DNA from 3 places in the Streptomyces sp. NPDC001858 genome. Region 3 is predicted to be linked to each of the others. Evidence: riboswitches for the same ligand, from Rfam matches in the RefSeq annotation. Region 3 holds a riboswitch; each other region holds the start of a gene.

The links. A riboswitch is a leader RNA that binds a small molecule or an ion and turns the genes downstream of it on or off. The one in region 3 is predicted to bind cyclic di-AMP.
Region 1: it holds a riboswitch for cyclic di-AMP, as region 3 does, so the genes downstream of both, ACWCPF_RS13475 (M23 family metallopeptidase) here and ACWCPF_RS33390 (M23 family metallopeptidase) in region 3, are expected to answer to the same signal.
Region 2: it holds a riboswitch for cyclic di-AMP, as region 3 does, so the genes downstream of both, ACWCPF_RS32035 (C40 family peptidase) here and ACWCPF_RS33390 (M23 family metallopeptidase) in region 3, are expected to answer to the same signal.

The regions. Positions count from the first base shown of each region.
Region 1 covers NZ_JBSFEV010000007.1:323,195-332,492, reverse strand. The annotation lists gene ACWCPF_RS13490 (DUF6250 domain-containing protein) at 1-428, opposite strand, end outside; gene ACWCPF_RS13485 (rhamnogalacturonan endolyase family protein) at 412-711, opposite strand; gene ACWCPF_RS13480 (GDSL-type esterase/lipase family protein) at 708-1,805, opposite strand; gene ACWCPF_RS13475 (M23 family metallopeptidase) at 2,129-3,130, opposite strand; cyclic di-AMP (ydaO/yuaA leader) riboswitch at 3,135-3,292, opposite strand; gene ACWCPF_RS13470 (alpha-galactosidase) at 3,597-5,672, opposite strand; gene ACWCPF_RS13465 (tyrosine-protein phosphatase) at 5,961-6,758, shown strand; gene ACWCPF_RS13460 (DUF6126 family protein) at 6,820-6,942, opposite strand; gene ACWCPF_RS13455 (helix-turn-helix domain-containing protein) at 6,939-7,550, opposite strand; gene ACWCPF_RS13450 (aspartate aminotransferase family protein) at 7,637-9,022, opposite strand; gene dxs (1-deoxy-D-xylulose-5-phosphate synthase) at 9,019-9,298, opposite strand, start outside.
Region 2 covers NZ_JBSFEV010000029.1:68,774-78,071, forward strand. The annotation lists gene ACWCPF_RS31995 (LuxR C-terminal-related transcriptional regulator) at 1-768, shown strand, start outside; gene bioD (dethiobiotin synthase) at 916-1,671, opposite strand; gene ACWCPF_RS32005 (adenosylmethionine--8-amino-7-oxononanoate transaminase) at 1,674-2,969, opposite strand; gene bioB (biotin synthase BioB) at 2,962-4,164, opposite strand; gene ACWCPF_RS32015 (8-amino-7-oxononanoate synthase) at 4,314-5,441, shown strand; gene ACWCPF_RS32020 (DUF397 domain-containing protein) at 5,521-5,754, opposite strand; gene ACWCPF_RS32025 (helix-turn-helix domain-containing protein) at 5,764-6,624, opposite strand; gene ACWCPF_RS32030 (ATP-binding protein) at 6,838-7,341, shown strand; gene ACWCPF_RS32035 (C40 family peptidase) at 7,494-7,967, opposite strand; cyclic di-AMP (ydaO/yuaA leader) riboswitch at 7,971-8,141, opposite strand; gene ACWCPF_RS32040 (hypothetical protein) at 8,546-8,851, opposite strand; gene ACWCPF_RS32045 (ATP-dependent Clp protease proteolytic subunit) at 8,859-9,298, opposite strand, start outside.
Region 3 covers NZ_JBSFEV010000031.1:90,210-99,507, reverse strand. The annotation lists gene ACWCPF_RS33415 (MFS transporter) at 1-248, shown strand, start outside; gene lhgO (L-2-hydroxyglutarate oxidase) at 342-1,550, shown strand; gene trmB (tRNA (guanosine(46)-N7)-methyltransferase TrmB) at 1,741-2,643, shown strand; gene ACWCPF_RS33400 (PrsW family intramembrane metalloprotease) at 2,804-4,144, shown strand; gene ACWCPF_RS33395 (aldo/keto reductase) at 4,179-5,123, opposite strand; gene ACWCPF_RS33390 (M23 family metallopeptidase) at 5,324-6,358, opposite strand; cyclic di-AMP (ydaO/yuaA leader) riboswitch at 6,368-6,534, opposite strand; tRNA gene ACWCPF_RS33385 (tRNA-Met) at 6,840-6,913, opposite strand; gene ACWCPF_RS33380 (dihydrofolate reductase family protein) at 6,986-8,113, opposite strand; gene ACWCPF_RS33375 (MarR family winged helix-turn-helix transcriptional regulator) at 8,210-8,725, shown strand; gene ACWCPF_RS33370 (GTP cyclohydrolase II) at 8,914-9,298, shown strand, end outside.

The DNA.
Region 1 (9,298 bases), on a different contig from region 3:
ACGTAGTACGTCTTCAGATAGTCGTACTCGGCGAGGGCGCCGCCGCGCGGGGTGGCGAAGAGGTCCTGCGGGGAGCGGACGTCGACGGCGTTCCAGAAGTTGTTGAGGTCGGAGACCCGGTCGTTGACCCCGCCCGCGGAGACGGGCGTGGCGACGTACTCGATGACGTACGGCCCGGCGAACGGCCGCTTGAACCAGATCGTCGCCCCGGCGGGCACGTCGACCTCCAGGGTGCCGCGGGAGGCGGTGACGGTCCCGCCCTTCTCCAGTTCCACGGCCCACTGCCGCAGCCCGTGGCGGAAGTCGTCGTGCGCCAGGAGACGGCGATGGCGGCGGGGTGCGGCGGCGCTCGCGGTGGCGGCGGGCGCGAGGGCGGCCAGGGCGGCGCCGGCGGCGAGGGCTCCGAATGCTCTACGCGTGGTCGTCACGTCGGTCTGCTCCTTCGGGGTGGGTGATGGTGCAGGACCGCAGGGCCTGCAGGTCAAAGGCGATCGCGTCGCCGTGCCTCGCGTGCTCGGTGCCGAGGAGCCGCCAGCTGAGGAACGTCCCCTGCCCGGACGGCACGGCGACCAGACCGCGGTCGAGGTTCTCCACGATCCGGCGCGGGGCGTCGGCGGCGGCGTGCCCGGCGGGCGCGGAGCAGAGCCCGGCCAGCAGGGCGGCGGAGACGGCCGAGACGGCGACGGTTCTTCGACGGCGGGTGGCGATCACTGGTGCTCCTTCACGAGCTTCTCGGGCGTTGCGAGCTTTTCGGGCGTTCCGAGTTCTGCGAGCTTTGCGATGAGGGGGATCAGGCGGTCGGCCGCCTTGCGGTGGCCCTGGACGTTCGGGTGGACGGTGTCCTGGAAGTCGCCGTCCGCCGCCGAGAGCCAGCCGGCGGTGTCCACGAACTCCGTGTGCGGGTCGGCGAGTTCGGCGACGACGTCGGCGATGTCGGCGGCGTGCGCCCCGCCGAAGGGACGCAGGGCGAGAATGCGGGCGTGCGGCGCGGCCGCCCGCAGCCGTTCGAGGTACGCGCGGTAGGCGGTGCGGAACTCGGCCGAGCCGAACGCGGTGTCGTTGGTGCCCTGGTTGACGACGATCACGTCGGCGTCGCGGTCCGGCCGGGCCGGGGAGCCCGCGTGGTTCCAGCCGTACGCGTCGCCGGCGGCCGGCACTCCCCCGTTGCCGGTCCGGAGCACGCCCTGGCGGCCGAAACCGACCTGGGTGAGCGAGGCGTGCAGGGCGTCGGCGACCAGGGTGGGGTAGGCGGCCGTCCCGTCGGCGCAGTCGGAGGTGTTGACCGCGCAGAGCGCCAGCACGCCCTGGGTGACGGAGTCGCCGTAGAAGACCAACTCCGGTGCCTTCGGCGCATGTTGAGCCAGCAGTCGGCCCCGGATGCCGGTCAGCACGACGCCCGACTCCAGCGGCGGGGTCCACCGGTTCACCCGGGAGAAGACGTCCTTCACGGACAGCTCGGCCGTGTGCGGTCCCCGCCCGGTCGCCGTGATCGCGAGGTCGCCGCGGTCGACGGCGTACTGCCGGCCGGGTCCGCCGTCGACGGACACGTAGACCTGCGCGGGCACGGTGACCGACGAGACGTCGAACAGGGCGTGGACGGTGCTCCCGACGAACCGGAACCGCAGCCGCGAACCGGAGTTGACGGTGACGGCGGCCTCGGCGGAACGCCCCCAGTGGCCCTCGTAGACGATCCGCCGGTCGTCGGGTCGAACGACGCTCGCGTCACCGACGGCGGAGGCAGACGCGGAGGCGGGCGAGGAGGCGGAGGCGGGCGGAGCGGCCACCGCCGTCGTCAGGAGCGTCACGACCGCCGCCGTCGCGGCGCACCTGACGACGGCGGTGCATCGGTGGACGACGCCGGGCACGGGACCTCCGAAGAGCGGTAGAAAGCGCTTGCTCGCTGACGGAGATCACTGTGTCCCCACTCTGACCCGGCTGTCGAGAGGGCGAAAGGGGATGCCATGCCGCTGCCACAGACATGCCACACGGCGGCAATGAAACGATCAAGAAAACGGACGCGGACACACCGAAGGCCGGACCCGGGGATCGGGATCCGGCCTTCGGCTGCGTGTCAGGCGGTGACGTGTCAGGCGGTGGCGTGTCAGGCGCCGAGTCGTCCGCGGAGGTCCTAGACGGAGACTCCGTGCGAGCGGAGGTAGGCGATCGGGTCCACGTCCGAGCCGTAGTCCGGCGTGGTGCGGATCTCGAAGTGCAGGTGCGGGCCGGTCACATTGCCGGTCGCGCCGGAGAGGCCGACCTGCTGGCCCGCGGTCACGGTCTGGCCGGCCGAGACCGACAGCTGGGACAGGTGGGCGTACTGGGCGTAGTAGCCGTCGGCGAGCTTGATGACGACCTGGTTGCCGTACGCGCCGCCCCAGCCCGCGGAGACGACGGTGCCCGCGCCCACGGCCTTGAGGGAGGTGCCGGTCGGCACGACGAAGTCGACGCCGGTGTGGTAGCCGCTGGACCACATGCTGCCGGCCACGTGGTACGCGGTGCCGACGGAGGCGCCGGCGACGGGGAGCGCGTAACCACTGGCCGAGCCGGTGTTGCTCTCGGCGGCCTGAGTGGCCGTCTTCGAGGAAGACGCCGAGGACGAGGTGGAGGCCTTGGAGTCGGAGGACTTCGCCGACTCGGAGGACTTGGAGGACTTCGGGGACTTCGACGCCGAACTCCCGGAGGAGGAGGCCGTGGAGGACGAGCCGGACGACTCGGCGGCGCCGGTCGCGGCCTGCTTGCCGATCGACAGCTTCAGTCCGGGGTGGATCAGCGAGGGGTCCTCGCCGACGGCCGCGCGGTTGTCCTGGTACAGCTTCTTCCAGCCGCCGCTGACGTCCTGCTCGTCGGCGATCTTCGAGAGGTAGTCCCCGGGCCGCACGGTGTAGGTCTTCGCGGCGGCGGTCTTCTGCGACACCGGAGCGGCCTGCACGACGTTTTCCGAAACCGTCTGCGCGACCGACTGGGACGCGGACTGCGAAACGGACTGCGAAACGGACTGGGCGGGGGCCGCGTGTGCGCCGGCGGCGCCCATGAGCGGAAGGGCGAGCGCTGCCCCGCCGGTTCCGGCGACGGCTATCGAACGAGTGAAACGCTGGGTCTTCGAACGGCGGTGCTTACCCTTCGCGGGCATGGCGAATTCCTCTCCGGCGCCTGCGAGGTGAGCTGTCGGGTGCGAGCTGGAGATGCCCGGCCGCGCCGAGGCGCGGCTTTACCCCAAGCCTGTTCCGGGACCGGAACAGGCGGTTGTGCCTGTGGGTCCCCCGCTCCTGCCGTGGACGGGTGGGTGTGCGGACTCCGGGCGGCGGCAGGATTAGGCATCCGTCCGGATTGGTGTGGAACGTAAGCGACCGAGACGCACGGGGACAAACAGAGGTTGCGCGGTCAATGCATTTCTCTTGATCCGCTGTGAGAATTCCCGGTCACACTCCGTGAATCCAAACACCCGCCATTCATCGAATGCCCTTGAAAAGCGCATGAATTACGTGAACATGACGTACGACGCACGGTCACGGATATGACGCTGCTCACGTGACAGCCCTCCAGGATCCTTTATTCCAGAGCGAGTTGGAATTAAGGATCCATTTCGGACAGAAAGCTCAGATGCGACGGAGTCGGATAACCGTCGCATCAAGGTCACCCTTGAGCCCGGTGCGCAGCCCGTGGTGCAGCAGCACCGCACCCCGGTGAACTTCGCCCGTTTCACGGCATTCATACGACTGTGTCGGGTCGAGTCCGCGCAGCCGGAGCGCCGGCACGGGCTCCCCGTACCGCTGGGCCTGGAGCCAGGCGAGGACGACGCTCTCGTCTCCGCGCACATACTGGACGGCGCTCAGCCCGCCCGCCGGGGGACGCAGTCGGTAGAGGTCGCCGTGCTGCACGAGCGGGCGGATCTCCTTGTAGAGGTCCACCCACTCCCGCGCCTCCTCGATCTCCTCCTCGCTCCACTGCGAGAGGTCGCCGCCGACGCCGAGCACCCCGGCCATGGCGCTGACGAACCGGAAGCGCAGCGAGCTGACCCGGCCGTTGAGCTGGGCGTTGGGGCTGTCGGTGACCCATGCGGCCATGACCCGGGCGGGGTGGAGCTGGCTGAAGCCGTGCTGGATGTCGAGCCGGTCGAGCGGGTCGGTGTTGTCGGAGGTCCACACCTGGTCGGTACGGCTCATGATCCCGAGGTCGATGCGTCCGCCGCCGCCCGAGCAGGACTCGAAGGCGACGCCCGGGTGGGCGGCCCGCAGTCGGTCCAGGAGGCCGTACAGGGCGCGCACATGGTCGACCCAGAGGCGCTGCGGGTAGGGGTCGTCCGGCCAGCCGGCGTCGGTGAAGCAGCGGTTGAAGTCCCACTTGACGTAGTCGACGGGGGCGCTGGAGAGCAGCCCGTGGAGCTGCTCCCAGAGGTACTCCTGAACGTCCTCGCGCGCGAGGTTGAGCACAAGCTGATTGCGGAACTCCGTCCGCTTTCGTCCCGGTTGGAACTGCACCCAGTCGGGGTGGGCCCGGTACAGCTCGCTGTCGGGGTTGACCATCTCGGGCTCGACCCAGATGCCGAACTGCATGCCGAGGGCGTGCACCTGGTCCGCGAGGGGCTTCAGGCCGTTCGGGAAGCGGTCGGGGTTGGGCCGCCAGTCGCCGAGCCCGGCGTGGTCGCCGGTGCGCGCCCCGAACCAGCCGTCGTCGACGACGAACAGCTCGACCCCGATCGCCGCGGCGCGCCGGGCCAGGGTCGCCTGCTGCTCCTCGGAGATGTCGAAGTAGGTGGCCTCCCAGGAGTTGAACAGCACCGGCCGGTCCTGCTCGGCGTCCGGGATCACGTACGCGCGCTGGTAGGCGTGCCAGGCGCGGCTCGCGCCGCCGAAGCCGGCGTCGCTCCACAGGCCGGCGAAGACGGGGGTGGTGAAGGACTCGCCGGTCGCCAGCCGCAGCAGGCCCGAGTCGTCGTAGCCGGCGCCGCCGGTGATCTGCACGCGCGCGTCGGGGAGTTGCGCGACGGCGATCCGCCAGGAGCCCGACCAGCCGAGGGCACAGCCGTAGACCTCGCCGCGCTCCTCGGTCGCGTCGGTGTCCAGCGCGACCCAGGGCAGATGCTGGTGGCCGGTGTGGCCGCGGCGGCTGCCGATGACCTTCTCACCGTAGGTGAGGGGGGAGCGGGTGAGCCGCGACTCGGCGGCCCAGCGGCCGTGCAGCTGCGAGAGCCGCCAGTCGTCGCGCTCGGGCAGGGTCCAGACGGCGGAGTCGGCGCGCAGCAGCTCCAGCGGCGGCTCGCCGTCGTTGCGCAGGGTCGTCCAGCGTTCGACGACGTCGCCGCGCATCCGGTAGTGCAGGGTGACGGTGAGCCCGGCGTCCCGGAAGCGCAGCCTGAGCTCGTCGCCGTCGCTCTCGTGGGCCTCGAAGGTCCACTCGGTGCCGCGCCGCTCGTCGGTGCGCACGGACAGGGCGGGCCGCACGAAGCGGGGGCCGCCCTCGACCGGGTACTCCTCGCGGCCGTCGAGCGGGGACTCGAAGGACGCCCCGCGCTGCGGCGGCGGCAGCTGGGCGAGCGCCTCGGCGTCCGCGAGCGCGATGCCCGGACCCCAGTGCAGATGGATCAGCTCGTCGGCCTCGGTGAGATGGAGGGCGTAGCTGCTCGTCGGCCCCGAAAGGAGCCAGGTACGGCCATTGTCGGCGATCTCGGGCATCAAACCCCCACTAATTCGAACAGGTGCGATCAAGCACCAACATCATCGATTGCCGTCGGCCCCCCGGGCAACTCTCGGCCGCCGAGAGTCCGCCCACTCCGCCGGGAGCCGGCCGGGAGTCCGCGGAGCGTCCGCCGGGTCCACGGGACAAGGCTTCACCTGGGCGGACGTCCGGTCGGCCGGCCTGTGGACAACCCGTTGCCCGGGGAATCCATGTCGTATCGTCCTAGGAGGTGTCCCGTCGGCCACCCGAGCCGCGCCGACGGAGACCGACAGGAAGGGGCACCCGTGACGCAGCAGATCCCGTCGACCGAGCCCGAGCTGGCCGGCGTGCGCAACTTCCGGGACGTGGGCGGTCTGCCGACCGTCGACGGCCGGCGCGTACGGCACGGCGTCCTGTTCCGCAGCGGGCATCTCGCGCACGCGACCGACGACGACGCCGCGTTCCTCTCCGGCCTCGGCCTGCACACGATCTTCGACTTCCGCAACGCCGCGGACCAGAAGCTGGAGGGCCCGGACGTCGCACTGCCGGGCGTGCGCAATGTGAACCTGCCCCTGTCGGACCCGGCGGACGGCGCCGAGTTCTGGAAGATGGTCCGGGACGGACACCTCGACCAGCTGCGCGAGATCCTCGCCGACGGCAAGGCCGCGGGCCGGATGATCGCCTCGTACCGCAGGATCGTCAAGGAGCGCACGGCCGAGCACGCGCGCGTGCTGGACTCGCTCGCCGAGGACAGCGTCCCGGCCCTGATGCACTGCGCGGCGGGCAAGGACCGCGCGGGCCTGTCCATCGCGGTGACGCTGCTCGCCCTGGGCGTGGAGCGCGAGGCGATCGTCGCCGACTATCTGGAGTCCAACGCCAAGCACCGCCGCTACAAGGTGCGGCGCAGCGCCGGCTCCGACGAGGCCTACTCCCCCGAGGTCATGGAACTGCTCAGCCCCCTGTTCGAGGCCCGCGCGGAGTACCTCACCGCGGCCTTCGACACCATGGAGGAGACCTGGGGCAGTGTCGACGCCTACCTGGAGCAGGGCCTCGGGCTCTCCCCCGAGACCCGCGAGCGGCTGCGGGAGCGACTGCTCGACTGAGCCGACCGGCCGACCGGCCGACCGACCGGCCGGCCGGATCCTCGTCGGCCTGCTGGTCGGCCTACTGGTTGGCGCCCGCCTCGAACAGCAGCCAGAGGAACGCCGCGAAGAGATGCCCGACCGCGATGTAGATGATCAGGCGGATCCAGAGGGCGCGCGGGAACTTGTCCTCGAGGTTGCTCATGACGTCACTCCGGTCCGGGACGGGTCGGGGCCCAGGCACAGGGTGGCCGTGGGGCTCTGCAGCAGGGTGTGCACGAAGAGGAGCTCGACGCCGTCGGCGTCCTGCGCGGCGAGGCGGTGCGGGGTCAGCGAGTCGAAGTGCGCGCTGTCCCCGGGCCCGAGCAGGTCGGCGGTGTCGCCGAGGCGCAGCCGCAGCCGCCCCCGCAGGACGTGCAGCCACTCCTCGCCGGGATGCACGCGCACGATGTCGCCCTGGGAGCCGTACGGCACATGGACGCGCAGGGCCTGCATCCCGCGCCCGGAGGCGCCGGCCTGCCAGTAGGTCCAGCCGCCCGCGTGGGTCGGCTCCATGGCGTCGGCGCGTACGATGGCGTCCCGGTCGGCGACGGTCTCGCCGAGCAGCTCCGAGACGGTCGTACCGTAGATGCGGGCGAGCGCGAGCAGCATCGGCAGCGAGGGCTGCCGCTGCCCGGTCTCCAGCCGGGACAGGTGCGCGGGCGACAGCCCGGCGACGGAGGCCGCGGCCTCCAGGGTGAGGGCGGCCCGGCGGCGCAGGGCGCGCAGCTGAGGGGCGACGACGGGAAGCGCCTCCGGTTCGGGCGAGTTCATGCCCTCATTGGACGCCGAAATTGCCTCTGCGGCAAATCTCTTGCCCCAGAGGCAAAATCCGCGGCCGGGCGGCGGCGCGGGCGCCGTCAGCGGTTGGCGACCGCCTGCTTGACCAGCGTCTTGCTGAAGTCCCACATCAGGCCGCCGCCGCTGTGCGCGTCGTCCATCACGGCCGTGAAGGCGTCGACGAACCGGTCGACCTCCCGCTCGCCGATGATCAACGGCGGGATCAGCTTGATCACCTCCAGGTGGTCGCCGGAGACCTGGGTGAGGATCCGGTGCCGTTGCAGCAGCGGTACGACCACCATCTGCGCGAACAGTCCCTTGCGGGCCGCCTGCAGCATGGTCCAACGGCTGCGCAGCTTCAGCGACCTGGGCCGGCCGAACTCGATGCCGATCATCAGGCCCCGGCCGCGGACGTCGGCCAGCAGCTCGTACTCGTCGGTCAGGGCGGCGAGCCGGGACCTGAGCAGTTCGCCGGTGGCGCGGGCGTTCGCGACGATCTGCTCGTTCTCCATGACGGACAGCACGGCGAGCCCGGCCGCCATGGCCTGGGCGTTGGAGCCGAAGCTCGCCGAGTGCACCAGCACCCGGTCCATCGACGAGTAGACCTTCTTGAAGATCCAGTCCTTGCCGAGGGTGGCCCCGACCGGCACATATCCCCCGGACAGCGCCTTGGCCACGCACACCAGGTCCGGTTCGACGCCGTCCTCGTGCTGGTAGGCGTAGAAGTCACCGGTGCGGCCGAGCCCGGTCTGGACCTCGTCGACGACGAGCAGCGCCTTGTGCCGGTGCAGCAGTTCCTGCGCGGCCCGCAGATAGCCGGGCGGCGCCTCCAGCACCCCCTTGCCCTGGATCGGCTCGACGATCAGGGCGGCGACGTCCCCCTTCTTCAACTCCCGGGCCAGGGCGTCGAGATCGCCGAGAGGGACGGCCGTGTCGGGCAGCAGGGGCGCGAACCCGTCCCGGAAGCCGGACTCGCCGTTGACCGACAGCGAACCCGTGGTGAGCCCGTGGAAGGCGTGGTCGCAGTACAGGACCCTCGGCCTGCCGGTGGCGTACCGGGCGAACTTCAGCGCGGTCTCCACGGCCTCGGTGCCGCTGTTGCCGAAGAACACCCGGTCCAAGTGCGGGCTGTGCGCGAGCAGCTTCTCGGCCAGCAGCCCGGGCAGCGGCTGGCAGTCGAAGCGGGTGAGGTCGGCGAGGGAGGCGTCGAGGACGTCGTGCAGCGCCTTGCGGACCACGGGGTGGTGGCGGCCCAGGCCCATCACCCCGAACCCGGCGAGCATGTCCAGGTAGTCGTCGCCGTCCGCGTCCCAGAAGTAGGCGCCCTCGCCGCGTTCGTAGACCTTGTCGAAGCCGATGGTGTGCAGCATGCGCGGCAGTTGGTGGTTGAGGTGTCTGGCGTGCAGCTCGTAGCGCTCGGCTCCGCGCTCGGCGAGGAGCGCGCCGAGGTCGAACTCCGTGGTCATTCCGCTTTCTCCTTGACGTCCTTGACGGCCAGGCTCGCGCCGATCCGGCCGGCGATCTCGACCGGCGTGAGGCCGATGTCGGCGAGCACCTCGGCGCGCTTGGCGTGCGCGAGGAACTGCTCCGGGATGCCGAACCGCCGTACGGGCACGTCGACTTCGGCGTCGCCCAGGGCCAGCGCGACCGCCGATCCGACGCCGGCGGCCCGGCTGTTGTCCTCGACCACGGCCACCAGAGCGTGCTCGGCGGCGAGGCCGGGCAGGGCGGGGTCGACGGGT
Region 2 (9,298 bases), on a different contig from region 3:
GCCCGCTCGTACGCCGTCGCCCACGGCCTGGGGCTGCCCGCCGCGCTGGCGCAGTGGGCGCTGGCCTTCCTCGACCTGGGCCACGGCCGCTACGACGCCGCCGCGACCCGGCTGCGCGCGCTCGCGGGCTCCGGCCCCGGCCACGGCCATCGGGCCATCCGTCATCTGGCCACCCCGCACTACGTCGAGGCCGCCGCCCGCACCGGCGACACCCGTATCGCCCGCGCCGCGCACGCCGACTACGACCGCTGGGCCCGTGCCGTCGACAGCCCCGACGACCTGGCCCTCAGCGCCCGCTGCCGGGCCCTGCTCACCCCCGGCGAAGACTCCCTCGCCCATTACCGCACCGCCCTCGACCTGCACGCCGACGGCACACGCGCCTTCGAACGCGCCCGCACGGAACTGCTGTTCGGCAGTGCGCTGCGCAGACTGCGCCGGCGCGCGGAGGCCCGCGACCGGCTGCACAGCGCCCTGGAGGCGTTCGAGTCCTTCGACGCCCCGCACTGCGTCGAGGTCGCCCGCGAAGAGCTCCGCGCGCTCGGCGCCCCCGCCGCCTCCACCCGGGCGGGCGAACGCCCGACGACCCACCTGACCGCCCAGCAGCTCCTGGTCGCGCGCCTCGCGGCCGACGGCGCCACGAACCGCGAGATCGCCGCCCGCCTGGCCCTCAGCCCCCGCACCATCGACCACCACCTGCGAGGCGTCTTCACCCGCCTGGGCATCCGCTCCCGCATCGAACTCGTACGGCTGCTGGCGGAAGGGGAGTAAGCGCTCCGCTGGAAGTGCCGCGCTGTGTCGGGCTGTGTCGTCGTTCTGCTGCGGCGCCGTCGTTGCTGGTCGCTCCCCCACTCTCGGCTGCGCTCGAGGGGGGGACCCCCATCGCGGCGGAGCCGCATATGTCAGCGCCCCGCGCCCCTAAAGGGGCGCTGCCGAACCGTAGCTGACTTCGCCCCGCCCGCTTAGGGCCTGTCCACGGAACGCCTCAGCCTCCCACGTTCCGTCCAGTCGTGGTGCCAGCCAACTCGGGGCCGCGGTGCGGAAGTCGGCGGGCGGGAGGGCGCCGACCCCCGTGGGCAGCGCCCCCAGCAGCGGGGCCGCGGCCACCTCCGGCAGGTCCGCGACGTTGCAACGGGACGCCAGGTCGGGGGAGTCGGGCCAGCCGCCGATGACGACACCCAACAACTCCACGCCCCGAGACCGCAGTTCACGGGCCGTCAGTTCCGTCGTGTTCAGCGTGCCCAGCCCCGCCGAGGCCACCAGCAGCACCGGCGCCCGCAGCGCCTGCGCCGCGTCGGCCAGCGTCCCGCCCGCTTCGTCGAACCGCACGAGCAGTCCGCCCGCACCCTCGACGAGCACCAGGTCGTGCTCCGCGGCCAGCTTCTGGGCCGCCTCCGCCACTTCGTGCGGACGCACCGGCGCAAGGCCCGAGCGCCGGGCCGCCGTCCCCGGCGCCAACGGCTCCGGATAGCGGGCGAGTTCGGCCGTGGTGAGCGCACCCGCGAGCCGCGCGACCTCCTCGACGTCCCCGGGCTCGTCCGGCCGGACGCCCGTCTGCGCGGGCTTCAGCACGGCCACCGACCGGCCCGCCGCCAGCGCCGACGCGGCGACCGCGGCCGTGGTGACGGTCTTGCCGACCTCCGTGCCCGTTCCCGTGATCACCAGGATCGGCATGCTCATCCCTCCCGCGCCGCGGCGCACACCGCGCGCGCGATCCGTGCCACATCCGCGTCACCGGTGACGTACGGCGGCATCGTGTACACGAGGTCGCGGAACGGCCGCAGCCAGACGCCCTCGCGCACCGCGGCCTCGGTGGCCGCCTTCATGTCCACCTCGTGGTCGAGCTGGACGACCCCGATCGCGCCCAGGACCCGGACGTCCCGCACCCCGGGGATCTCCAGGGCGGGCGCGAGTCCGTCCCGCAGGCCCGTCTCGATCCGCTTGACCTCCGCGAGCCAGTCCTGCCCGAGCAGCAGCTCGAGCGAGGCGCAGGCGACGGCGGCGGCGAGCGGGTTGCCCATGAACGTTGGGCCGTGCGCCAGCACCGGCACCTCGCCCCGCGAGATCCCGTCGGCCACCCTGGACGTGCACAGGGCCGCCGCCATGGTGAGATAGCCGCCGGTCAGCGCCTTGCCGACGCACATCACGTCCGGCGTGACCGCCGCGTGCTCCGCCGCGAACAGCGCGCCGGTGCGGCCGAACCCGGTCGCGATCTCGTCGAACACCAGCAGCACATCGTGCGCGTCGCACGCCTCGCGCAGCACCCGCAGATAGGCGGGGGAGTGGAACCGCATCCCGCCGGCCCCCTGCACCACCGGCTCCACGATGACCGCGGCCAGTTCGTCGGCGTGCCGCTCGATCGCCGCCCGCAGCACGTCGGCGTACGCCTCCTCGTACTCCGCCGGGGGCGGGTCCACGAAGACCTGGCGGGGCAGCACCCCGGTCCACAGGTCGTGCATCCCGCCCTCGGGGTCGCACACTGACATCGGCTGCCAGGTGTCGCCGTGGTAGCCGCCGCGCCAGGTCAGCAGCCGCTGCTTGCCCGGACGGCCCAGCGAACGCCAGTACTGCAGGCACATCTTCACCGCGACCTCGACCGACACCGACCCCGAGTCGGCCAGGAAGACATGCTCCAGACCCTCGGGCGACATGTCGACAAGGAGCTTCGCCAGCCGGACGGCGGGCTCATGGGTGAGCCCGCCGAACATCACATGACTCATCCGGCCCAACTGCTCGCGCACGGCCTCGTCGAGCACCGGGTGGCGGTAGCCGTGGATCGCCGACCACCAGGACGACATCCCGTCGACCAGCTCACGCGAGCCCGAGCTGTCGGCGATCCGCAGCCGGACCCCGCTCGCCGACTCCACGACGAGCGGGTCCACCCGGCCGGGCATCGGCCCGTACGGATGCCAGACGTGCCGCCGGTCCAGCGCCAGCAGCTCCGGGACGTCGAAGAGGGGCAGCTCAGGCATTGGGCGCGAGATCGGTGCCGGCGCCCCGACGGCGCACGGCGACCAGGTCGGTTCGGGGCTCGCTCGCGGCCGGCGCGGCAGCGGCCGTCCCGCACAGACCGCCGCCCGCGTGCGACCCGCAGCCGCCCCCTTCGTGCGATCCGCACCCGGCGTCGGCGTGCGACCCGCAGCCGCCGCCCGCCTCCGCCGTGACCCGGTGCTCCGGCAGCGTGACCTGCCCCGCGCCCTCCACCTCGAACCCGGCGTCCGCGATCATCTCCAGGTCGGCCTTGCCGGCCTGGCCCTCGGTCGTGAGGTAGTCGCCGAGGAAGATCGAGTTGGCCAGGTGCAGGGCGAGCGGCTGCATCGTGCGCAGATGGACCTCACGGCCGCCCGCGATGCGCACCTCGACGTCCGGGCACACGAACCGCACCATCGCCAGGATCCGCAGACAGCGCTGCGGGGTGAGGTTCCACTCCTTGGCCAGCGGGGTGCCGTCGACCGGGATGAGGAAGTTGACCGGCACCGAGTCCGGGTCCAGCTCGCGCAGCGAGAAGACGACGTCCACCAGGTCCTCGTCCGACTCGCCCATGCCGGCGATCAGCCCCGAGCACGCCGACAGACCGGCCGCGTGCGCCTTCTGGACCGTGTCCACCCGATCGGCGTACGTGTGCGTCGTGGTGATCTCGCCGTAGGTCGACTCGGAGGTGTTCAGGTTGTGGTTGTAGGCGTCGGCGCCCGCCTCGCGCAGCCGCTCCGCCTGGCCGTCGGAGAGCAGCCCCAGACAGGCGCACACCTCGACGCCCTCGTTCTGGTCCTTGATCGCCTTGATGGTGCCCGCGACCCGGTCCACGTCCCGGTCCGTCGGCCCGCGCCCGGACGCCACCAGGCAGACCCGCTTGGCCCCGCCCGCGAGTCCCGCCGCCGCGGCCTTCGAGGCCTCGTCCGGCTTGAGCCAGGTGTACTTGAGGATCCCGGCCGTGGAGCCCAGCCGCTGGGAGCAGTAGGAGCAGTCCTCGGGGCACAGCCCCGACTTGAGGTTGACGAGGTAGTTGAGCTTCACCCGGCGCCCGAACCACTGCCGGCGCACCTTGCCGGCCGCGGCCACCACATCGAGCACGTCGTCGTCGGAAGTGGCGAGGACGGCCAGCGCTTCCTCGCGGGTCGGCAGCTCGCGCCGAAGCCCCTTGTCCACCAGCGTGTTCAGCAGGTCCATGAGAGCCGATCCTGTCCTACGGACCTCCTCCGGGCCAAGGTAGGGATCGCACAACACACCCGGTTCGACGTGTGGGTATTGCCACACCGTGGGTGGGCGGCCGGGCCGCTAGGGTCTGTCCGCTACCTACAAAATCCCCCGGAGGACCCATGGCGTTCGGCTGGATCGACGAGCAGGCGGAGCTGCGCCGCCGGGCCGGACTCGTCCGGACGCTGCGGCCCCGCCCCGCCGACTCGCCGCTCCTCGATCTCGCGAGCAACGACTACCTGGGCCTGGCCCGCCATCCCGAGGTCGTCGAGGGGGCCGTGGCGGCCGCCCGGGCCTGGGGCGGCGGCGCGACCGGCTCCCGGCTCGTCACCGGCACCACGGAGCTGCACGGCGAGCTGGAGCGGGAGCTCGCCGAGCACTGCGGGTTCGAGGCGGCTCTGGTCTTCTCCTCCGGGTACGCGGCCAATCTCGCCGCGGTCACCGCGCTGGCCCCGCACGGCTCGCTGATCGTCTCCGACGCGGGCAACCACGCCTCGCTCATCGACGGCTGCCGGCTGGCCCGCGGCGCGACCCAGGTCGTCGGGCACGCCGACCCGGACGCGGTGCGCAAAGCGCTCGCCACCCACGACGGACCGGCCGTGGCCGTCTCCGACACCGTCTTCTCGGTCGACGGCGACGCCGCCCCGCTGGCCGCCCTCGCGGCCGCCTGCCGGGAGCACGGCGCCGCACTCGTCGTGGACGACGCCCACGGCCTCGGCGTGCTCGGGGACGGCGGACAGGGCGCCCCGTACGCGGCGGGTCTGGCGGGCGCCGACGACGTCGTCGTCACGGTCACGCTGTCCAAGTCGCTCGGCAGCCAGGGCGGGGCCGTGCTGGGTCCCGCGCGCGTGATCGACCACCTGGTGAACGCGGCCCGCACGTTCATCTTCGACACGGGACTGGCGCCGGCGGCGGCGGGCGCGGCGCTGGCGGCGCTCCGGCTGCTGCGCAGGGAGCCGCGGCGGGCGCCACGCGCGCGTGCGGTGGCGGGCGAGCTGTACGCGCGCCTGACGGCCGCGGGCCTGGAAGCGGTGCGTCCGGACGCCGCGGTCGTCTCCGTGCGTGCACCGTCCCCGGAGGAGGCCGTGCAGTGGGCGGCGGACTGCCGGTCGGCAGGCCTGGCCGTGGGCTGCTTCCGTCCTCCCTCCGTGCCCGACGGCATCTCACGCCTCAGGCTGACCGCCCGGGCGGACCTCTCCGGGGCCGAGCTGGAACGCGCTGTACGGGTGATCGGCGAGACGCGACCATGAGTCGGCGTCACACGGCCGTGGGTCGCCGCTGACCGGTGGGTCGGTCGCCGCTGAGGGTGCGCCGACTACTGCGGTGCGGTCAGCGCAACGCGGCCGTGAAACCCGTCCAGCTCTCGGGGGAGAAGAGCAGGGCGGGCCCGGCCGGGTCCTTGGAGTCGCGTACGGCGAGCAGACCGGCCCAGGGGCCGGTGGCCGGCCGGGCCGTCTCGACGCAGTTGTTCGCTCCCGTGCTGTAGCTGCTGCGCAGCCACCGCACATCCGGGAGCTGGTCGGGATCGGTACGGGAAGGTACGTTCCGCGGTACTGCGGACATGGTGCCTCCTTACGCGCCGCCTGCTATCGCGGCGATGTAATCCGATGAGTCCCCGGGCGAAAGGGCATGCGCCCGAAGGGCGTTGAAGGCCTCGGTGTAGGCCTCGAGGTGTTCTTTCCGTTCGAGATAGAGGCTACTCGTCAAGTGGTCGAGAACAACCACATCCAGATCAGAAGTGCGCGAAAATGAGAAGATAACGAAAGGCCCGGTTACGCCGATATGCGCCCCGGCGGCGAACGGAAGGACCTGCAGCCGCACTTGGGGCAGCCGCGCGGCCTCCACGAGCCGACCGAGCTGCTGCGCCATCACCTCGGGACCGCCCACCTCCCGCCGCAGCACCGCCTCGTCAAGGACCGCGCTCAGCTCCAGCGGCGGCCGCGCGCGCAGCACGTCCTGCCGGGCCAGTCGCACCTCGACCAGCGTGTCGAGCTGATCCTCGGTGACGCCCTCCACCGCGGCCCTGGTCACCGCACGGGCGTACTCGGGAGTCTGCAACAGCCCCGGTACCACACTCGTCTCCAGTGTGCGCATCGCGCTCGCCTGGGACTCCAGGCTGATGAAGTCCCGGTAGGTGGGCGGCAGCACCCCGCGGTAGGCGTGCCACCAGTGGTCCCGGCCGCCGCTGCCGTCGTCGCCGGCCAACGCCAGCATCAGCTCGCGCAGTTGCGGATCGACCACCCCGTAGGCGTCGAGGAGTAACCGCACATCGGCCGGTTTTGACCCACTGGTGCCCGTCTCGATGCGGCTCACCTTGGACTGGTGCCAGCCCACGAGCCGGGCGGCCTCACCACTGGTGAGGCCCGCGTGGGCGCGCAGATTGCGCAGTTCGGCGCCCAGCTTCCGGCGGCGCACCGCGGGTCCGTGCTGCATGGGCTCCTCCTTACTCCTTACGGGCCGTCCAAATACGCTCTGCCGTCGCAGAGTTCACCGCATTGAGCGACAGATATATGCATATCTTGGTGGATCGCCACCCGTGACCGGCGCGGTAATGGCAGTCTGGCGAAGAAGCACCAGTCCGGGACCGTACTCGAACCATCCGCTCCGTGTCGGACCCCGGTCCCGTGGGAAAGGGACGACGTCGCCATGGCAGATCACCTGGAAGCATCCGTCACTCTGCCGAGCGATCCCGCCTCGGTCTCCACAGCCCGCGGTTTCGTGGCCGGCACCCTCGGAGAATGGGGTCTGCCGGCGGACGCGGAGGCGGCCGACACCATCCGGCTGATCGTCTCGGAACTGACCACCAACGCCGTACAGCACACCTTCGGGCAGTCACCCACCTTCACGGTGGACCTCGTCCTCGACCGTGACGAACACTTGCGCATCGGTGTCACCGACAGCCACCCGCGCTTCCCCAAACGACTGCCGGCCGCCGTCCAGCAGGACAACGGCCGAGGCATGGTGATCATTCGCTGGCTGACCGCGGAGTGCGGCGGCAGGCTCAGAGTGCGGCCCACCCGGGAGGGCGGCAAGACGGTCACCGTCGAGCTCCCGTGGACGGCCGCGGCGCCGGAGCCGGTGGCCGGAGCCCTCGCGGCCCCGGCCCCGGCGAGACAGGCCCCGGCGGAGGGCGAGATCCCGGGACGATGACAGCGCGTCAGGACGCCACCACCGCCCCGGGAGGCCCAGCGCCCCAAAGGGGCGCGAGGCGCTGACATCTGCGGCTCCGCCGCGCGGGCGCGACCAGCCACGACGCCGCCGCAGCAAAACCACGACCTATCGCGGCGCCTCCAGCGGAGCGCCTAGCGGACCCGCCCGTACCAGACGCTCTTAGTCCAGATCTTCTGCAGCTTCACCACGTCTCCTGTCTTCGGCGAGTGCCAGATCTTGCCGTTACCCGCGTAGATCCCGACGTGGTACACGCTCGAACCCGAGTGGAAGAAGACCAGGTCGCCTGCCTTGCGGCTCGACGCCGTGATGTGCTTGGTCTTGTTGTACTGCTGGGCCGCCGTCCGAGGCAGGCTCTTGCCCGCCTTCTTGTACGAGTACAGCGTGAGCCCCGAGCAGTCGAACCGCTTCGGCCCGGTCGCCCCGTACTTGTACGGAGCGCCCTTCTTGGAGGCCGCGATCTGGAGCGCCTTCGTCGCCGGTGTGGCGGCCGCGGCGTCCGAGGCGAGCCCCGGGACCACGACCGTGCCGCCCACGGCGGCGATGGCGAACGCCGAGGCCGTACCGGCCCGGGCCATGAGCGACGGGACACGATTGAGCGCAGTCATGCGCAACCCTTCGTCAGCCGCCTGTGAAGGATGACCTGTCGGATTCGGGCTGACAAAGTTGCCCGGCCGCGACTGCGGCTTCACCCCAAGGGCTGCTCGGCCCGGTCATGGCGTGACCGTGCCGGCGACCCGTCTTGCTCGGGTCCTCCACTCCTGCCGATGCACTTCTGTCGACCGGGCATCCGGGCGGCGGCAGGACTCGGCGTCCGCCCGGACCGCCCCGCCGCTGTGGCGGGGGCTTGTCGTCAGTCAGGGATCTTGGCTCACTCGTGTCCGAAAATCCCAACGGAACCGGGGATTTGTGGGGTTACTCACCACTCACCCGTTCGGGTGGACACCCTGATGGCCGATCAGGTGTCAAGGATGCCAAAGGGCCCCGGACCAGCGGCGGAGTCTTTTGTTCCGCCCGAAAAAGGTGCTTTCGCGCAACTTCGGCGAGCGCGAAAAAGCAACGGCCTCTACGCCGAACAGGGGTAACCCGTCTGGTCCGTTTCAACTCCGGTCCGGACGCCGCGTTCGGGGCGCGCGCCGCCCGGACCGGAGCGCGGTCCGCTCCGGCCGCCGGGTCGGGGTTCGGGTCAACTGTCGGAGAGCGGAGGCACCGTGACGCGCGCCGTTCGGCGCTCCCCGTCCAGGACGCGCAGCGCCCGCGCGAGCGTCGGCGCGTGGAACTCGCTCTCGCCCCGCTGGTGCATCAGCGTCAGCGCGTCGCGCAGCGCGGTCGCCTTGGCCACCAGCGCCTGGGCCGCGCGCAGCGAGCGGTACGTGTCCCCGTGGTGGGCGGGATTGATCCGGCCGAGCAGGTCGACCACGTCCAGGTAACCGTCGATCAACTCGGCCTCGGCGCGCGTCAGGGCGGGCAGCGGCGGCAGTTCGGGCACCATCGGCGGCTCACCTCCCGCCCTGCGGGCCGGCCGAGGGCCTGCGGCTCGGGATGACCGCGTCCACCAGGCCGTACTCCAGGGCTTCCGGGGCGGTGAGGATCTTGTCCCGCTCGATGTCCTCGGTCACCTGCTCCGGCGTCCGTCCGGTGTGCCGGACGAGCATCGCCTCCAGGCTCGCCCGGACGCGGGCCAGTTCCTCCGCCTGGATCGCGAGATCGCTGGTCTGGCCCTCGACGGGCCCGGGCAGCGACGGCTGGCGGATCGTCATCCGCGCCCCCGGCAGCGCGAACCGTTTGCCCGGTGTGCCGGCCGCGAGCAGCACCGCGGCGGACGAGTCCGCCCGGCCCAGACAGGTCGTCTCCACGTCGCAGGCGACGTAACGGATCGTGTCGTAGAGGGCCGTCAGCGCGCTGAACGAGCCGCCGGGGGAGTTGATGTACAGCGCGA
Region 3 (9,298 bases):
CGGAGGAGTTCGTGCGGTCGCACGGGCTGCGGCTCGTCGTCTCGGCGGTCGCCGAACTGGAGTCGGGGAACCTCGACGCGGCCTGCGAGCAGGGGGTGCGGGCGGTGGAGGTCGCCGGGCGCATCTCCTCCGCGCGCACCACGGAGTACGTCAAGGATCTGCTCCACCGGCTGGAGCCGTACGGCGACGAACCGCGCGTGGTGGAGCTGCGCGAGCGGGCGCGGCCCCTGCTGATGACTCCGGCGTAGGCACTCCCTTCGGCGCCGGTGCCCCTCGGGGTGCCGGCGTCACCCGGGTTTGAAGGCGTTGTCAGTGGCGCAGTGCACTATCGAAGCCGGGAGGTGGTGCACGTGCCGAAGATCGCTTACGACTGTGATGTGCTCGTGGTCGGCGGGGGCATCGTCGGGCTGTCGACGGCGTATGCGATCACGCGTGCCGCCCCGGGCACCCGGGTCACGGTGCTGGAGAAGGAGCCCGGCGTCGCCCGGCATCAGACGGGACGCAACAGCGGGGTCATCCACAGCGGGATCTACTACCGCCCGGGGTCGCTGAAGGCGCGGTACGCGGTGCGGGGCGCCGCCGAGATGACGAAGTTCTGTGCGGAGTACGGCATCCCGCACTCCGTCACCGGCAAGCTGATCGTCGCCACGGCGCGGGCCGAGCTGCCCCGGCTGCACGCGCTCGTGCAGCGCGGCCGGGAGAACGGGATTCCGGTGCGGGAGCTGGGCGCCGCCCAGATCGCGGAGTACGAGCCCGAGGTGCGCGGGCTCGCCGCCATACGCGTGCGGACGACCGGGATCTGCGACTACACGGCCGTCGCGCGGCGGCTCGGGGAGGCGTCCGGGGCGGAGATCCGGTACGGGGCGCGGGTCGTGCAGGTCGACCGGCGACCGGAACACGGAGTCGCCGTGCGCACCGCGCGCGGGGACGTCGTACGGGGGCGGGTGCTGGTGAACTGCGCCGGGCTGTACTGCGACGAGGTCGCCCGGCTCACGGGGGACGAGCCCGGGGTGCGGATCGTGCCGTTCCGGGGCGAGTACTACGAGCTGGCGCGGCCGGAGCTGGTGCGCGGGCTGGTGTATCCGGTGCCCGATCCGGCGTTCCCGTTCCTCGGCGTGCATCTGACCAGGGGGATCGACGGGGGCGTGCACATCGGCCCCAATGCCGTGCCGGCGCTGGCCCGCGAGGGGTACGGGTGGGGCGTCGTACGGCCCCGGGAGGCCGTGTCCACGGCGGCGTGGCCCGGGGTGTGGCGGCTGGGGCGGCGGCACTGGCGGTACGGCATCGGGGAGCTGCGGCGGTCGGTGTCGAAGGGGGCGTTCCTGGACGCGGTGCGCCGGCTGCTTCCGGCGGTGGAGGAGGGTGATCTGGTCCGGGCGGCGGCCGGAGTACGCGCGCAGGCGGTCCTGCGGGACGGCAGCCTGGTGGACGACTTCCTCATCCGCGAGGGCCCCCGCGCGGTCCACGTCCTGAACGCCCCCTCCCCGGCGGCAACAGCCTCCCTCCCTATCGGACGGGAGGTGGCGGGCAGGGCGCTGAACGCACTGTGAACGGCCCGCCCCCCCCCAGCCCGCGGCGGCAGCCCCCGGCGGCTGAGCAAGCCTCCCGCTCGCTCGGCGGCCGTGACCGCCAGGCGTATGGGTAACGGTTACGGGGCTATCGGGATGACCACCGGTCGCGTGCCCGGGGCTGTGGGGGTGCCGTAGGTACTTGTGCTGTCGCCGTAAAATCGTTCGCACTGTGTCTGATTCCGTGAATACCCCCGAAGTCCCCCAGGCCTCTCCCGGCGGTGAGCACCATCCGGGTGAGTCCGTTCGGCATACGCGCGCGAAGGGGGAGCCCCGGTTCCCCGACGGGCCCAGGGCCGATCCCGCCGGGTCGCACTTCGAGCGGCGGATCCGGAGTTTCCAGCCCCGGCGCAGTCGGGTGACGGCCGGGCAGGCGGACGCCTTGCAGCGGCTGTGGGCCAAGTGGGGGCTCGACATCGACGGGCATGCCGTCGACCTCGCCGAGTTGTTCGGCGACGACCGTGCCGTCGTGCTGGAGATCGGCTTCGGCATGGGCGAGGCGACCGCGCAGATGGCGGCGGCCGACCCGGACACCGACATCCTCGCGGTGGACGTGCACACGCCCGGGCAGGGCAACCTGCTCAACCTCGCGGATCACCACGGCCTGACCAACGTCCGGGTCGCCAACGGCGACGCGATCATCCTGCTGCGCGAGATGCTGCCGGCGGACTCGCTCGACGGACTGCGCGTCTATTTCCCCGACCCCTGGCCCAAGAAGCGGCACCACAAGCGGCGCCTCATCCAGCCGGAGTTCCTCGACCTGGCCGCGACCCGGCTCAAGCCCGGCGCGATCGTGCACTGCGCCACGGACTGGGAGCCGTACGCGGAGCAGATGCTGGAGGTGCTCACCGCGCACCCCGACTTCGAGAACACCCAGGCCGACGGCGGCTTCGCGCCCCGGCCCGAGTTCCGGCCGCTGACCCGTTTCGAGGGGCAGGGGCTGGACAAGGGTCATGTGGTGAACGATCTGCTCTTCCGGCGCGTACAGCATCGCGTCCCGCAGGGAAGCCCGCAGGGAGGCCTGCAGAGAAGCCCCCAGGGGACCCCGCAGGACGTCCGGCGCGGGGATCACTGACCTTCCGACTCCGTCCACCACAGTCCCCTCCCTCGTTAGGGTCGATGCCGTGGCCATCAGTCCCCCGTTCCCGCCCCATCCGCCGCAGCCGCCGTATCCCGGCGGCGGGGCGCCCGAGGACGGCGTCCTCCGGCACGCGCACTGGTGGCAGCGCAGATGGGTGCGGTACGGAGCGCTGATCACGCTGCTGGCGTTGTCCGGCCTGGTCATCCTGGCGCTGGTGCGCGAACAGACCGGCACGGAGGGCTTCCTGGTCGGGCTCGGGCTCGCCGTGCTGCCGGTGCCGTTGCTCGTCGCCGCGTTCCGGTGGCTCGACCGGGTCGAGCCCGGCCCCTGGCGGAACCTGGTCTTCGCCTTCGCCTGGGGTGCGTGCGCGGCGGCGCTGATAGCCATCGTCGCCAACAGCTTCGCGACGAGATGGATAGCGATGGCGACCGCGGACCCGTCCAGCGCGGACACCCTGGGGGCGACCGTCATAGCGCCGGTCGTGGAGGAGTCCGCCAAGGCCGCCGCCGTCCTGCTCGTCTTCCTCTTCCGCAGGCGGGACTTCACCGGCATCGTCGACGGCGTGGTCATCGCCGGGATCACCGCCACCGGCTTCGCGTTCACCGAGAACATCCTCTACCTCGGCACCGCCTTCGGCACCGACCAGCTCACCGGCGACAGCGGCATCGCCTCCGTCACCGCCGCGACCTTCTTCGTGCGGGTCGTCATGTCGCCGTTCGCGCACCCCCTGTTCACCGTCCTGACCGGCATCGGCTTCGGCATCGCCGCGCTCTCCGGGGACCGTCGACGACTGCGGCGCACGCTGCTCCCGCTCGCCGGACTGCTGCTCGCCATGGGCATGCACGCCCTGTGGAACGGCTCCTCGACGTTCGGCGACTTCGGCTTCTTCGCGGTGTACCTCGCGATCATGGTGCCCGCGTTCGGGGTGCTCACCTGGCTGGTGGTGTGGACCCGCCAACGTGAGCTGCGCACCGTCCGCGAGGAACTGCCCACCTACGCGGCGGCCGGCTGGCTCACCCCGGCCGAGCCGTTCGCGCTCGGCTCGATGCGGGCCCGGCGGCTGGCCCGGGTGTACGCAGGCCGCCACCTGGGCCGGCCGGCCGCCCGGGAGGTGGCGCGGTACGAGGCGTACGCGACGTCCCTCGCGTTCCTGCGGCATCGAGGCCGGCTGGGGCGGGCGAACGCCGACTTCGTCGTCCGGGAACGGGAGCTGCTGAACGAGCTGTGGCGCCGCAAGGACGTCGCCCGGCCCGCGCTGGACCATGCGGCCCGGATGACGGCCCCTCCGGCACCCGTACCCGTACCCGTACCGATGGCTGCGCCGCCTTGGCCGATGTACGGGAACTACGGGTCGCCGTACGGAGGCTACGGGCCCCACGGGCCTCACGGGGCCTACGGGTACCCCCAGGGGCAGGTCTACGGGTATCCCGGAGGGCCGTACCCCGCCCCCGTCCATGGCCCTGCCCCTGCCCCTGCCCCCAACCCCTACCAATAGCGAATACGGGCGGCAGGTCGGGCCAAGGCCCGCCTCAGGCCGAGGCCCGGGTCAGGCTCGTGATCTCCGGCTCCGTCAGTTCCAGGTCCGCCACCCCCACCAGCGCCGGCAGCTGCTCGACCGTCCGCGCGGACGCGATCGGCGCGGCCACGGTCGGCTGTGCGGCGAGCCACGCCAGCGCGACCGTCGCCACCTGGGTGTCGTGGGCCTGCGCGATCTCGTCCAGGGCGACGAGGACCCGTCGGCCCCGCTCCGTGTCGAGGTGCTGGGCGGCTCGCGGAGCGCGGGCGCTCTCCACCGTCGTACCGGGCCGGTACTTGCCGGTCAGGAAGCCGGAGGCCAGTGCGAAGTACGGGACGGCGGCGAGGCCGAAGCGGGCGGCGAGGTCCTGGAGGCCGCCCTCGTAGGTGTCGCGCGAGACCAGGTTGTAGTGGGGCTGGAGGGCGACGTACCGGGCCAGGCCCTCGCGATCGGAGAACTCCACGGACTCCTGGAGGCGCTCGGGCGAGATGTTGGAGGCGGCGATGTGCCGTACCTTCCCCGCCTTCACCAGCTCGTCGAGCGCGCCGACGATCTCCTCGACCGGCACCTCGGTCTTGTCGAAGTGCGTGAAGTAGAGGTCGATGTGGTCGGTGTCCAGGCGGCGCAGGGAGGCGTCGGCGGCGGCCCTGATGTTCGCGGCGGACAGGCCCGGGAAGTCGGGGTGCTGGCTGACCTTGGTGGCGATCACGATGTCGTCGCGGTTGCCGCGGGCCTTGATCCAGCGGCCGATGATCGTCTCGGACTCGCCCCCGCTGTTGCCCTCGATCCACGCCGAGTAGGAGTCGGCGGTGTCGAGGAAGTTGCCGCCCGCGGCGGCGTAGGCGTCGAGTACGGCGAAGGCGGCGGGCTCGTCGACGGTCCAGCCGAAGACGTTGCCGCCGAGGGCGAGCGGGAAGACCTCGAGGTCGGAGGAGCCGAGCTTGCGAAGAGTAGTCATGCTCTGTCAACGGGCACCGACGGCGCGCCGATTCCACGCGCGACGCGAAGAACACGTGAACGCACTGCGGCCCTGACGCCGGGGGGCCCAGGGGCCGGCCGTCAGGGCTGCAGGGAATCGATCAGGTCCGGTCGTCCGGTCCCTGAGACGTCCCTCTCAGGGGTCCCGGAGAAGGACCAGGGGTCCCGGCGAGGCACGTCTCAGGGGTTGAGGCCCTTGCTGCGCAGCCAGGCCGCCGGGTCGATGCCGTCGGAGCTGCCGCCGGAGTGGACCTCGAGGTGGAGGTGGGCTCCGGTGACGTTGCCGGTGGCGCCCACGCGGCCGATCACATCACCGGTGCCGACCTTCTGGCCGACACTGACGCTGATCGACGACTGGTGGGCGAACCAGACCTCGGTGCCGTCGTCCAGCGTGAGGATGGTGCGGTAGCCGTAGGAACCGGCCCAGCCCGCCTCGGTGATGGTGCCGCTGTGGACGGCCTTGATGAGCGTGCCCGTGGGCGCGGCGAAGTCCAGACCGGTGTGGTAGCCGGAGGACCAGAGCGAACCGGCCTGACCGAAGGTCGAGGTGATGGTGTACGAGGAGGTCGGCAGCGTGTACTGCGTGGCCAGCTCGGCCAGGCGCTTGGCCTCGGCCTTCTCGGCGGCCTCGTCGGCGGCCTTCTTCTTCGCGGCGGCGGCCTTGGCCTCCGCCTCCTTCTCGGCCTTGGCGACGGCGTCGGCCTGGGCCTTGGCCGCGGCGGCCGCGGCGTCGGCCTGGGCCTTGGCCTCGAGCTGGGTCTGCTGCGACTCGGCCTGCGCCATGATCCGGCTGCGCAGGGCCTCGCCGGCGTCGGTGGCGCTCTCGCCGGTCTCCACGGCGGCCTCGGAGCCGAAGCCGGAGAGGGCGGGCGCGGGTTCCTCGACGGGCTCTTCGTCGGAGATGAGGGAGCCCACGTTGGGCAGGTCCGGCATGGAGATGGAGACCGGGGCCTTGCCGGTGTTGGCGCTGGCCATGCCGCCCGCGCTGACGGCGGCTATGACGCCGACGCCGAGGACGGTGGAGCTGCGGGCGAACCCGCCGCCGCGCTGCTTGGCGACGCGGTGCTTGCCGCGAACCGGGCGAATGGACTCCGCGGTGGGGTTCCACTCCTCCCAGGGGCCCTCGTCGGTGCGGACGCTGCCGTAGGCCAAGGTCTCTGCGGACCGCTGGCTCGGCACGAACGGGGCTTCTGGGACCGGCCGGTTGGACGCCACGCGGGCGTACTCCTTTCCTTCCGTCGCCTACCGGGTTAGCTGACGGGTTCGGAGCGGGAAGGTCTCCTACGCGCGTAAACCGGTCGTGGACTCTGCGAGTTCACGACGGCTTCCGCGAGATTCACCCCAAGGTGGTGGTTCCCCGGTTCCCTTGCGGGATTCGGCAGTGCGCACGGAGCCGACGCTTGTGTCGGCTGGGACGACCGCGCTGCGTTATCGAACGTTAATAGACCCGGGGTCAGGTTTCCAAGCTCTTCCGCTTGATCAACAACATTTACAGCCTGGACTTTCGGCCCATGACCGGTGAAAAACGGGCGAGTTGACCAGGCTCAGCAATCCCACAGGCATTGACAGGACGTCAGCCATTACGCGGAGGGGGATCACTCGCTCACCTGCAGTGACGGCGGGCGGGCGCATGGAGAGCACGGGAAAAAACCGAGGGCCGAAATCCAAGTTCTGGATTTCGGCCCTCGGCCTTCAGTAGCGGGGACAGGATTTGAACCTGCGACCTCTGGGTTATGAGCCCAGCGAGCTACCGAGCTGCTCCACCCCGCGGCGATGAACACAACTGTACGCCATCTACGGGGCCCCAATCACCACGGTTACTCACGCAGCCAGACGGGGCGGTCAGAGGAGGTGGCGATTCGGGGCCTTCGCCCGCTCCTCGCACTCCGGGAGGACGAGGACGTCGACGCCCGCGGCCGTCAGCAGTCCGGTTCCGTCCGCCTCCGTGACGAAGGTGTCCGGCTCGCGCCAGGCCGTGACCACCCGGCGCACGCCCGCGTCGAGGATGAGGCGGGCGCAGGGCGCCGGGCGCGAGGAGCGGCGGGCGCACGGTTCGAGGCTGCTGTAGACGGTGGCCGTGGGCAGCCGGGGGTCGGCGGGGTCGAGCTTGGCGAGGGCCGCCTCCTCGGCGTGCACGACCGGGTCGCCGGCCTCGCGGGAGTGGCCGCGCGCGAGTTCCGTGCCGTCGGCGGCGACGATCACCGCACCGACGCTGAACGCGGTCCGCGACGGCGGGCACTGCTCCGCGAGCTCGCAGGCGAGGGCCAGCCAGTGCCGGTCGGCGGCGGCGGGCAGCGGTCCGACGCCGGGCGCGGTGGGCTCGTAGCGGTGCAGGACGACGTCCTCGATGCGCCGGGTCTCCAGCAGGCGCAGGCGGCCGCCCTGGTAGCCGCCCGGCCCGAAGAGGCGGGGCGCGCCCGCGTCGCCCACGAAGAGCGGGGCGAGGACGAGCTGGAGTTCGTCGGCGAGGCCCTGCTGGAGCAGCTGGGTGTGGACGGTGCCGCCGCCCTCGACCATGAGCCGCCGCACACCCCGCACGTCGTGCAGGTGTTCGAGAAGTCGGCGCCAGTCCAGTTCGGGGCCGAGCGCCACGACGTCCGCGGCGATGCCGAGCGCGCGGGCCCGCTCGGCGCCCTTCTCCGTCGTGTAGACGACCTTCTCGCCGCCCGTGTGCCAGAAGTTCGCAGCCGGGTCGAGGTCGCCGGAGCCGCTGACGGTGACCTTGAGGGGGTACTCGGGGCGTCCGGCGGCGACCCGGGCGGCGCGGCGCTCGGCGGAGTTCACGAGGAGCCGCGGGTTGTCGGCGCGGATCGTGCCGGCCCCGATGAGGATGGCGTCCACGGAGGCCCGTACGTCGTCGACGCGGTCGAAGTCGGCGGGGCTGGAGAGGAGCAGGCGCTCGGGCGTGGTGTCGTCCAGGTAGCCGTCGAGGGAGACGGCGGCGGACAGCAGGACGTACGGGTACGACATCGACGCACTCCCGGGGATGGGTCCGACGGCAGTCCGGCGGCGATTCCGGCCGAACCGGGCCTTGGTTCAAGTTTGAAACAAACCTACACTGGCCGTATGACGACTCGCTGGCTGTCCCCCGAGGAGCAACGCGCCTGGCGCGCGTACGTTGCCGGCTACCTCCTGCTGGAGGACGCGATCGACCGGCAGCTCCAGCAGGAGGCCGGGCTGCCCCATCTGTACTACTCCATCCTCGCCAACCTCTCCGAGACACCGGAGCGACGGCTGCGGATGACCGACCTCGCGGAGCAGCTGAAGATCACCCGCAGCAGGCTGACGTACGCGGTGACGCGGCTGGAGAAGGACGGGCTGCTGCGGCGCGAGGAGTGCCGCTGGGACAAGCGCGGGACCGTCGCGATCCTGACGGACGAGGGCATGGCGGCCCTGGAGCGCCTGGCCCCCGGCCATGTCGAGACGGTCCGCTCGGCGCTCTTCGACCGGCTCACCCCGGAGCAGGTGGGACAGCTGGAGGAGATCTTCACGCAGGTCGTGCTGGGGTTCCAGGACGGCGACGAGGCCGCACCGCAGGAACTGCCGTGGCGCCGCCGCTCCTCCCCGTGCTCGGAAACCTGATGACCTGCGCCTGATGACCTGCACCTGACGGCCGGCACCTGATGGCCGCGGACGCGTGAGGTGCGGGTCACAATCCCGTTGCTTCAAATTTAAAGCATGAGGTAGGGTCGCTCTCGGCACGCTGCTTCAAATCTGAAACAGGTGGACGCGGCTGCCCGCACAGACCCCACTCGCACCGGGAGACCCGCATGCCTGACACCCCCGCCGCCGCCACTCCGCGCGCCCGCGTCCGGGTACCGCTGCGCTTCCACGACGGCTACTCCGTCGACGCCGAACTGGTCACCTTCCACGGTCTGACCGACGGCCAGGAGCACGTCGCCGTCGTCCTCGGCGAGCCGGCGCCCGGCGCCACCCCGCTGGTCCGGCTGCACTCCGAGTGCCTCACCGGCGACGTCTTCGGCTCCGCCCGCTGCGACTGCGGGCCGCAGCTGCGCGAGGCCGTCGAGCGCATAGCCGGGACGGGCGGCATCCTGCTCTACCTCCGCCAGGAGGGCCGTGGCATCGGCCTCTACAACAAGCTCGACGCGTACGCCCTCCAGGACCAGGGCCTGGACACCTACGAGGCGAACGCGG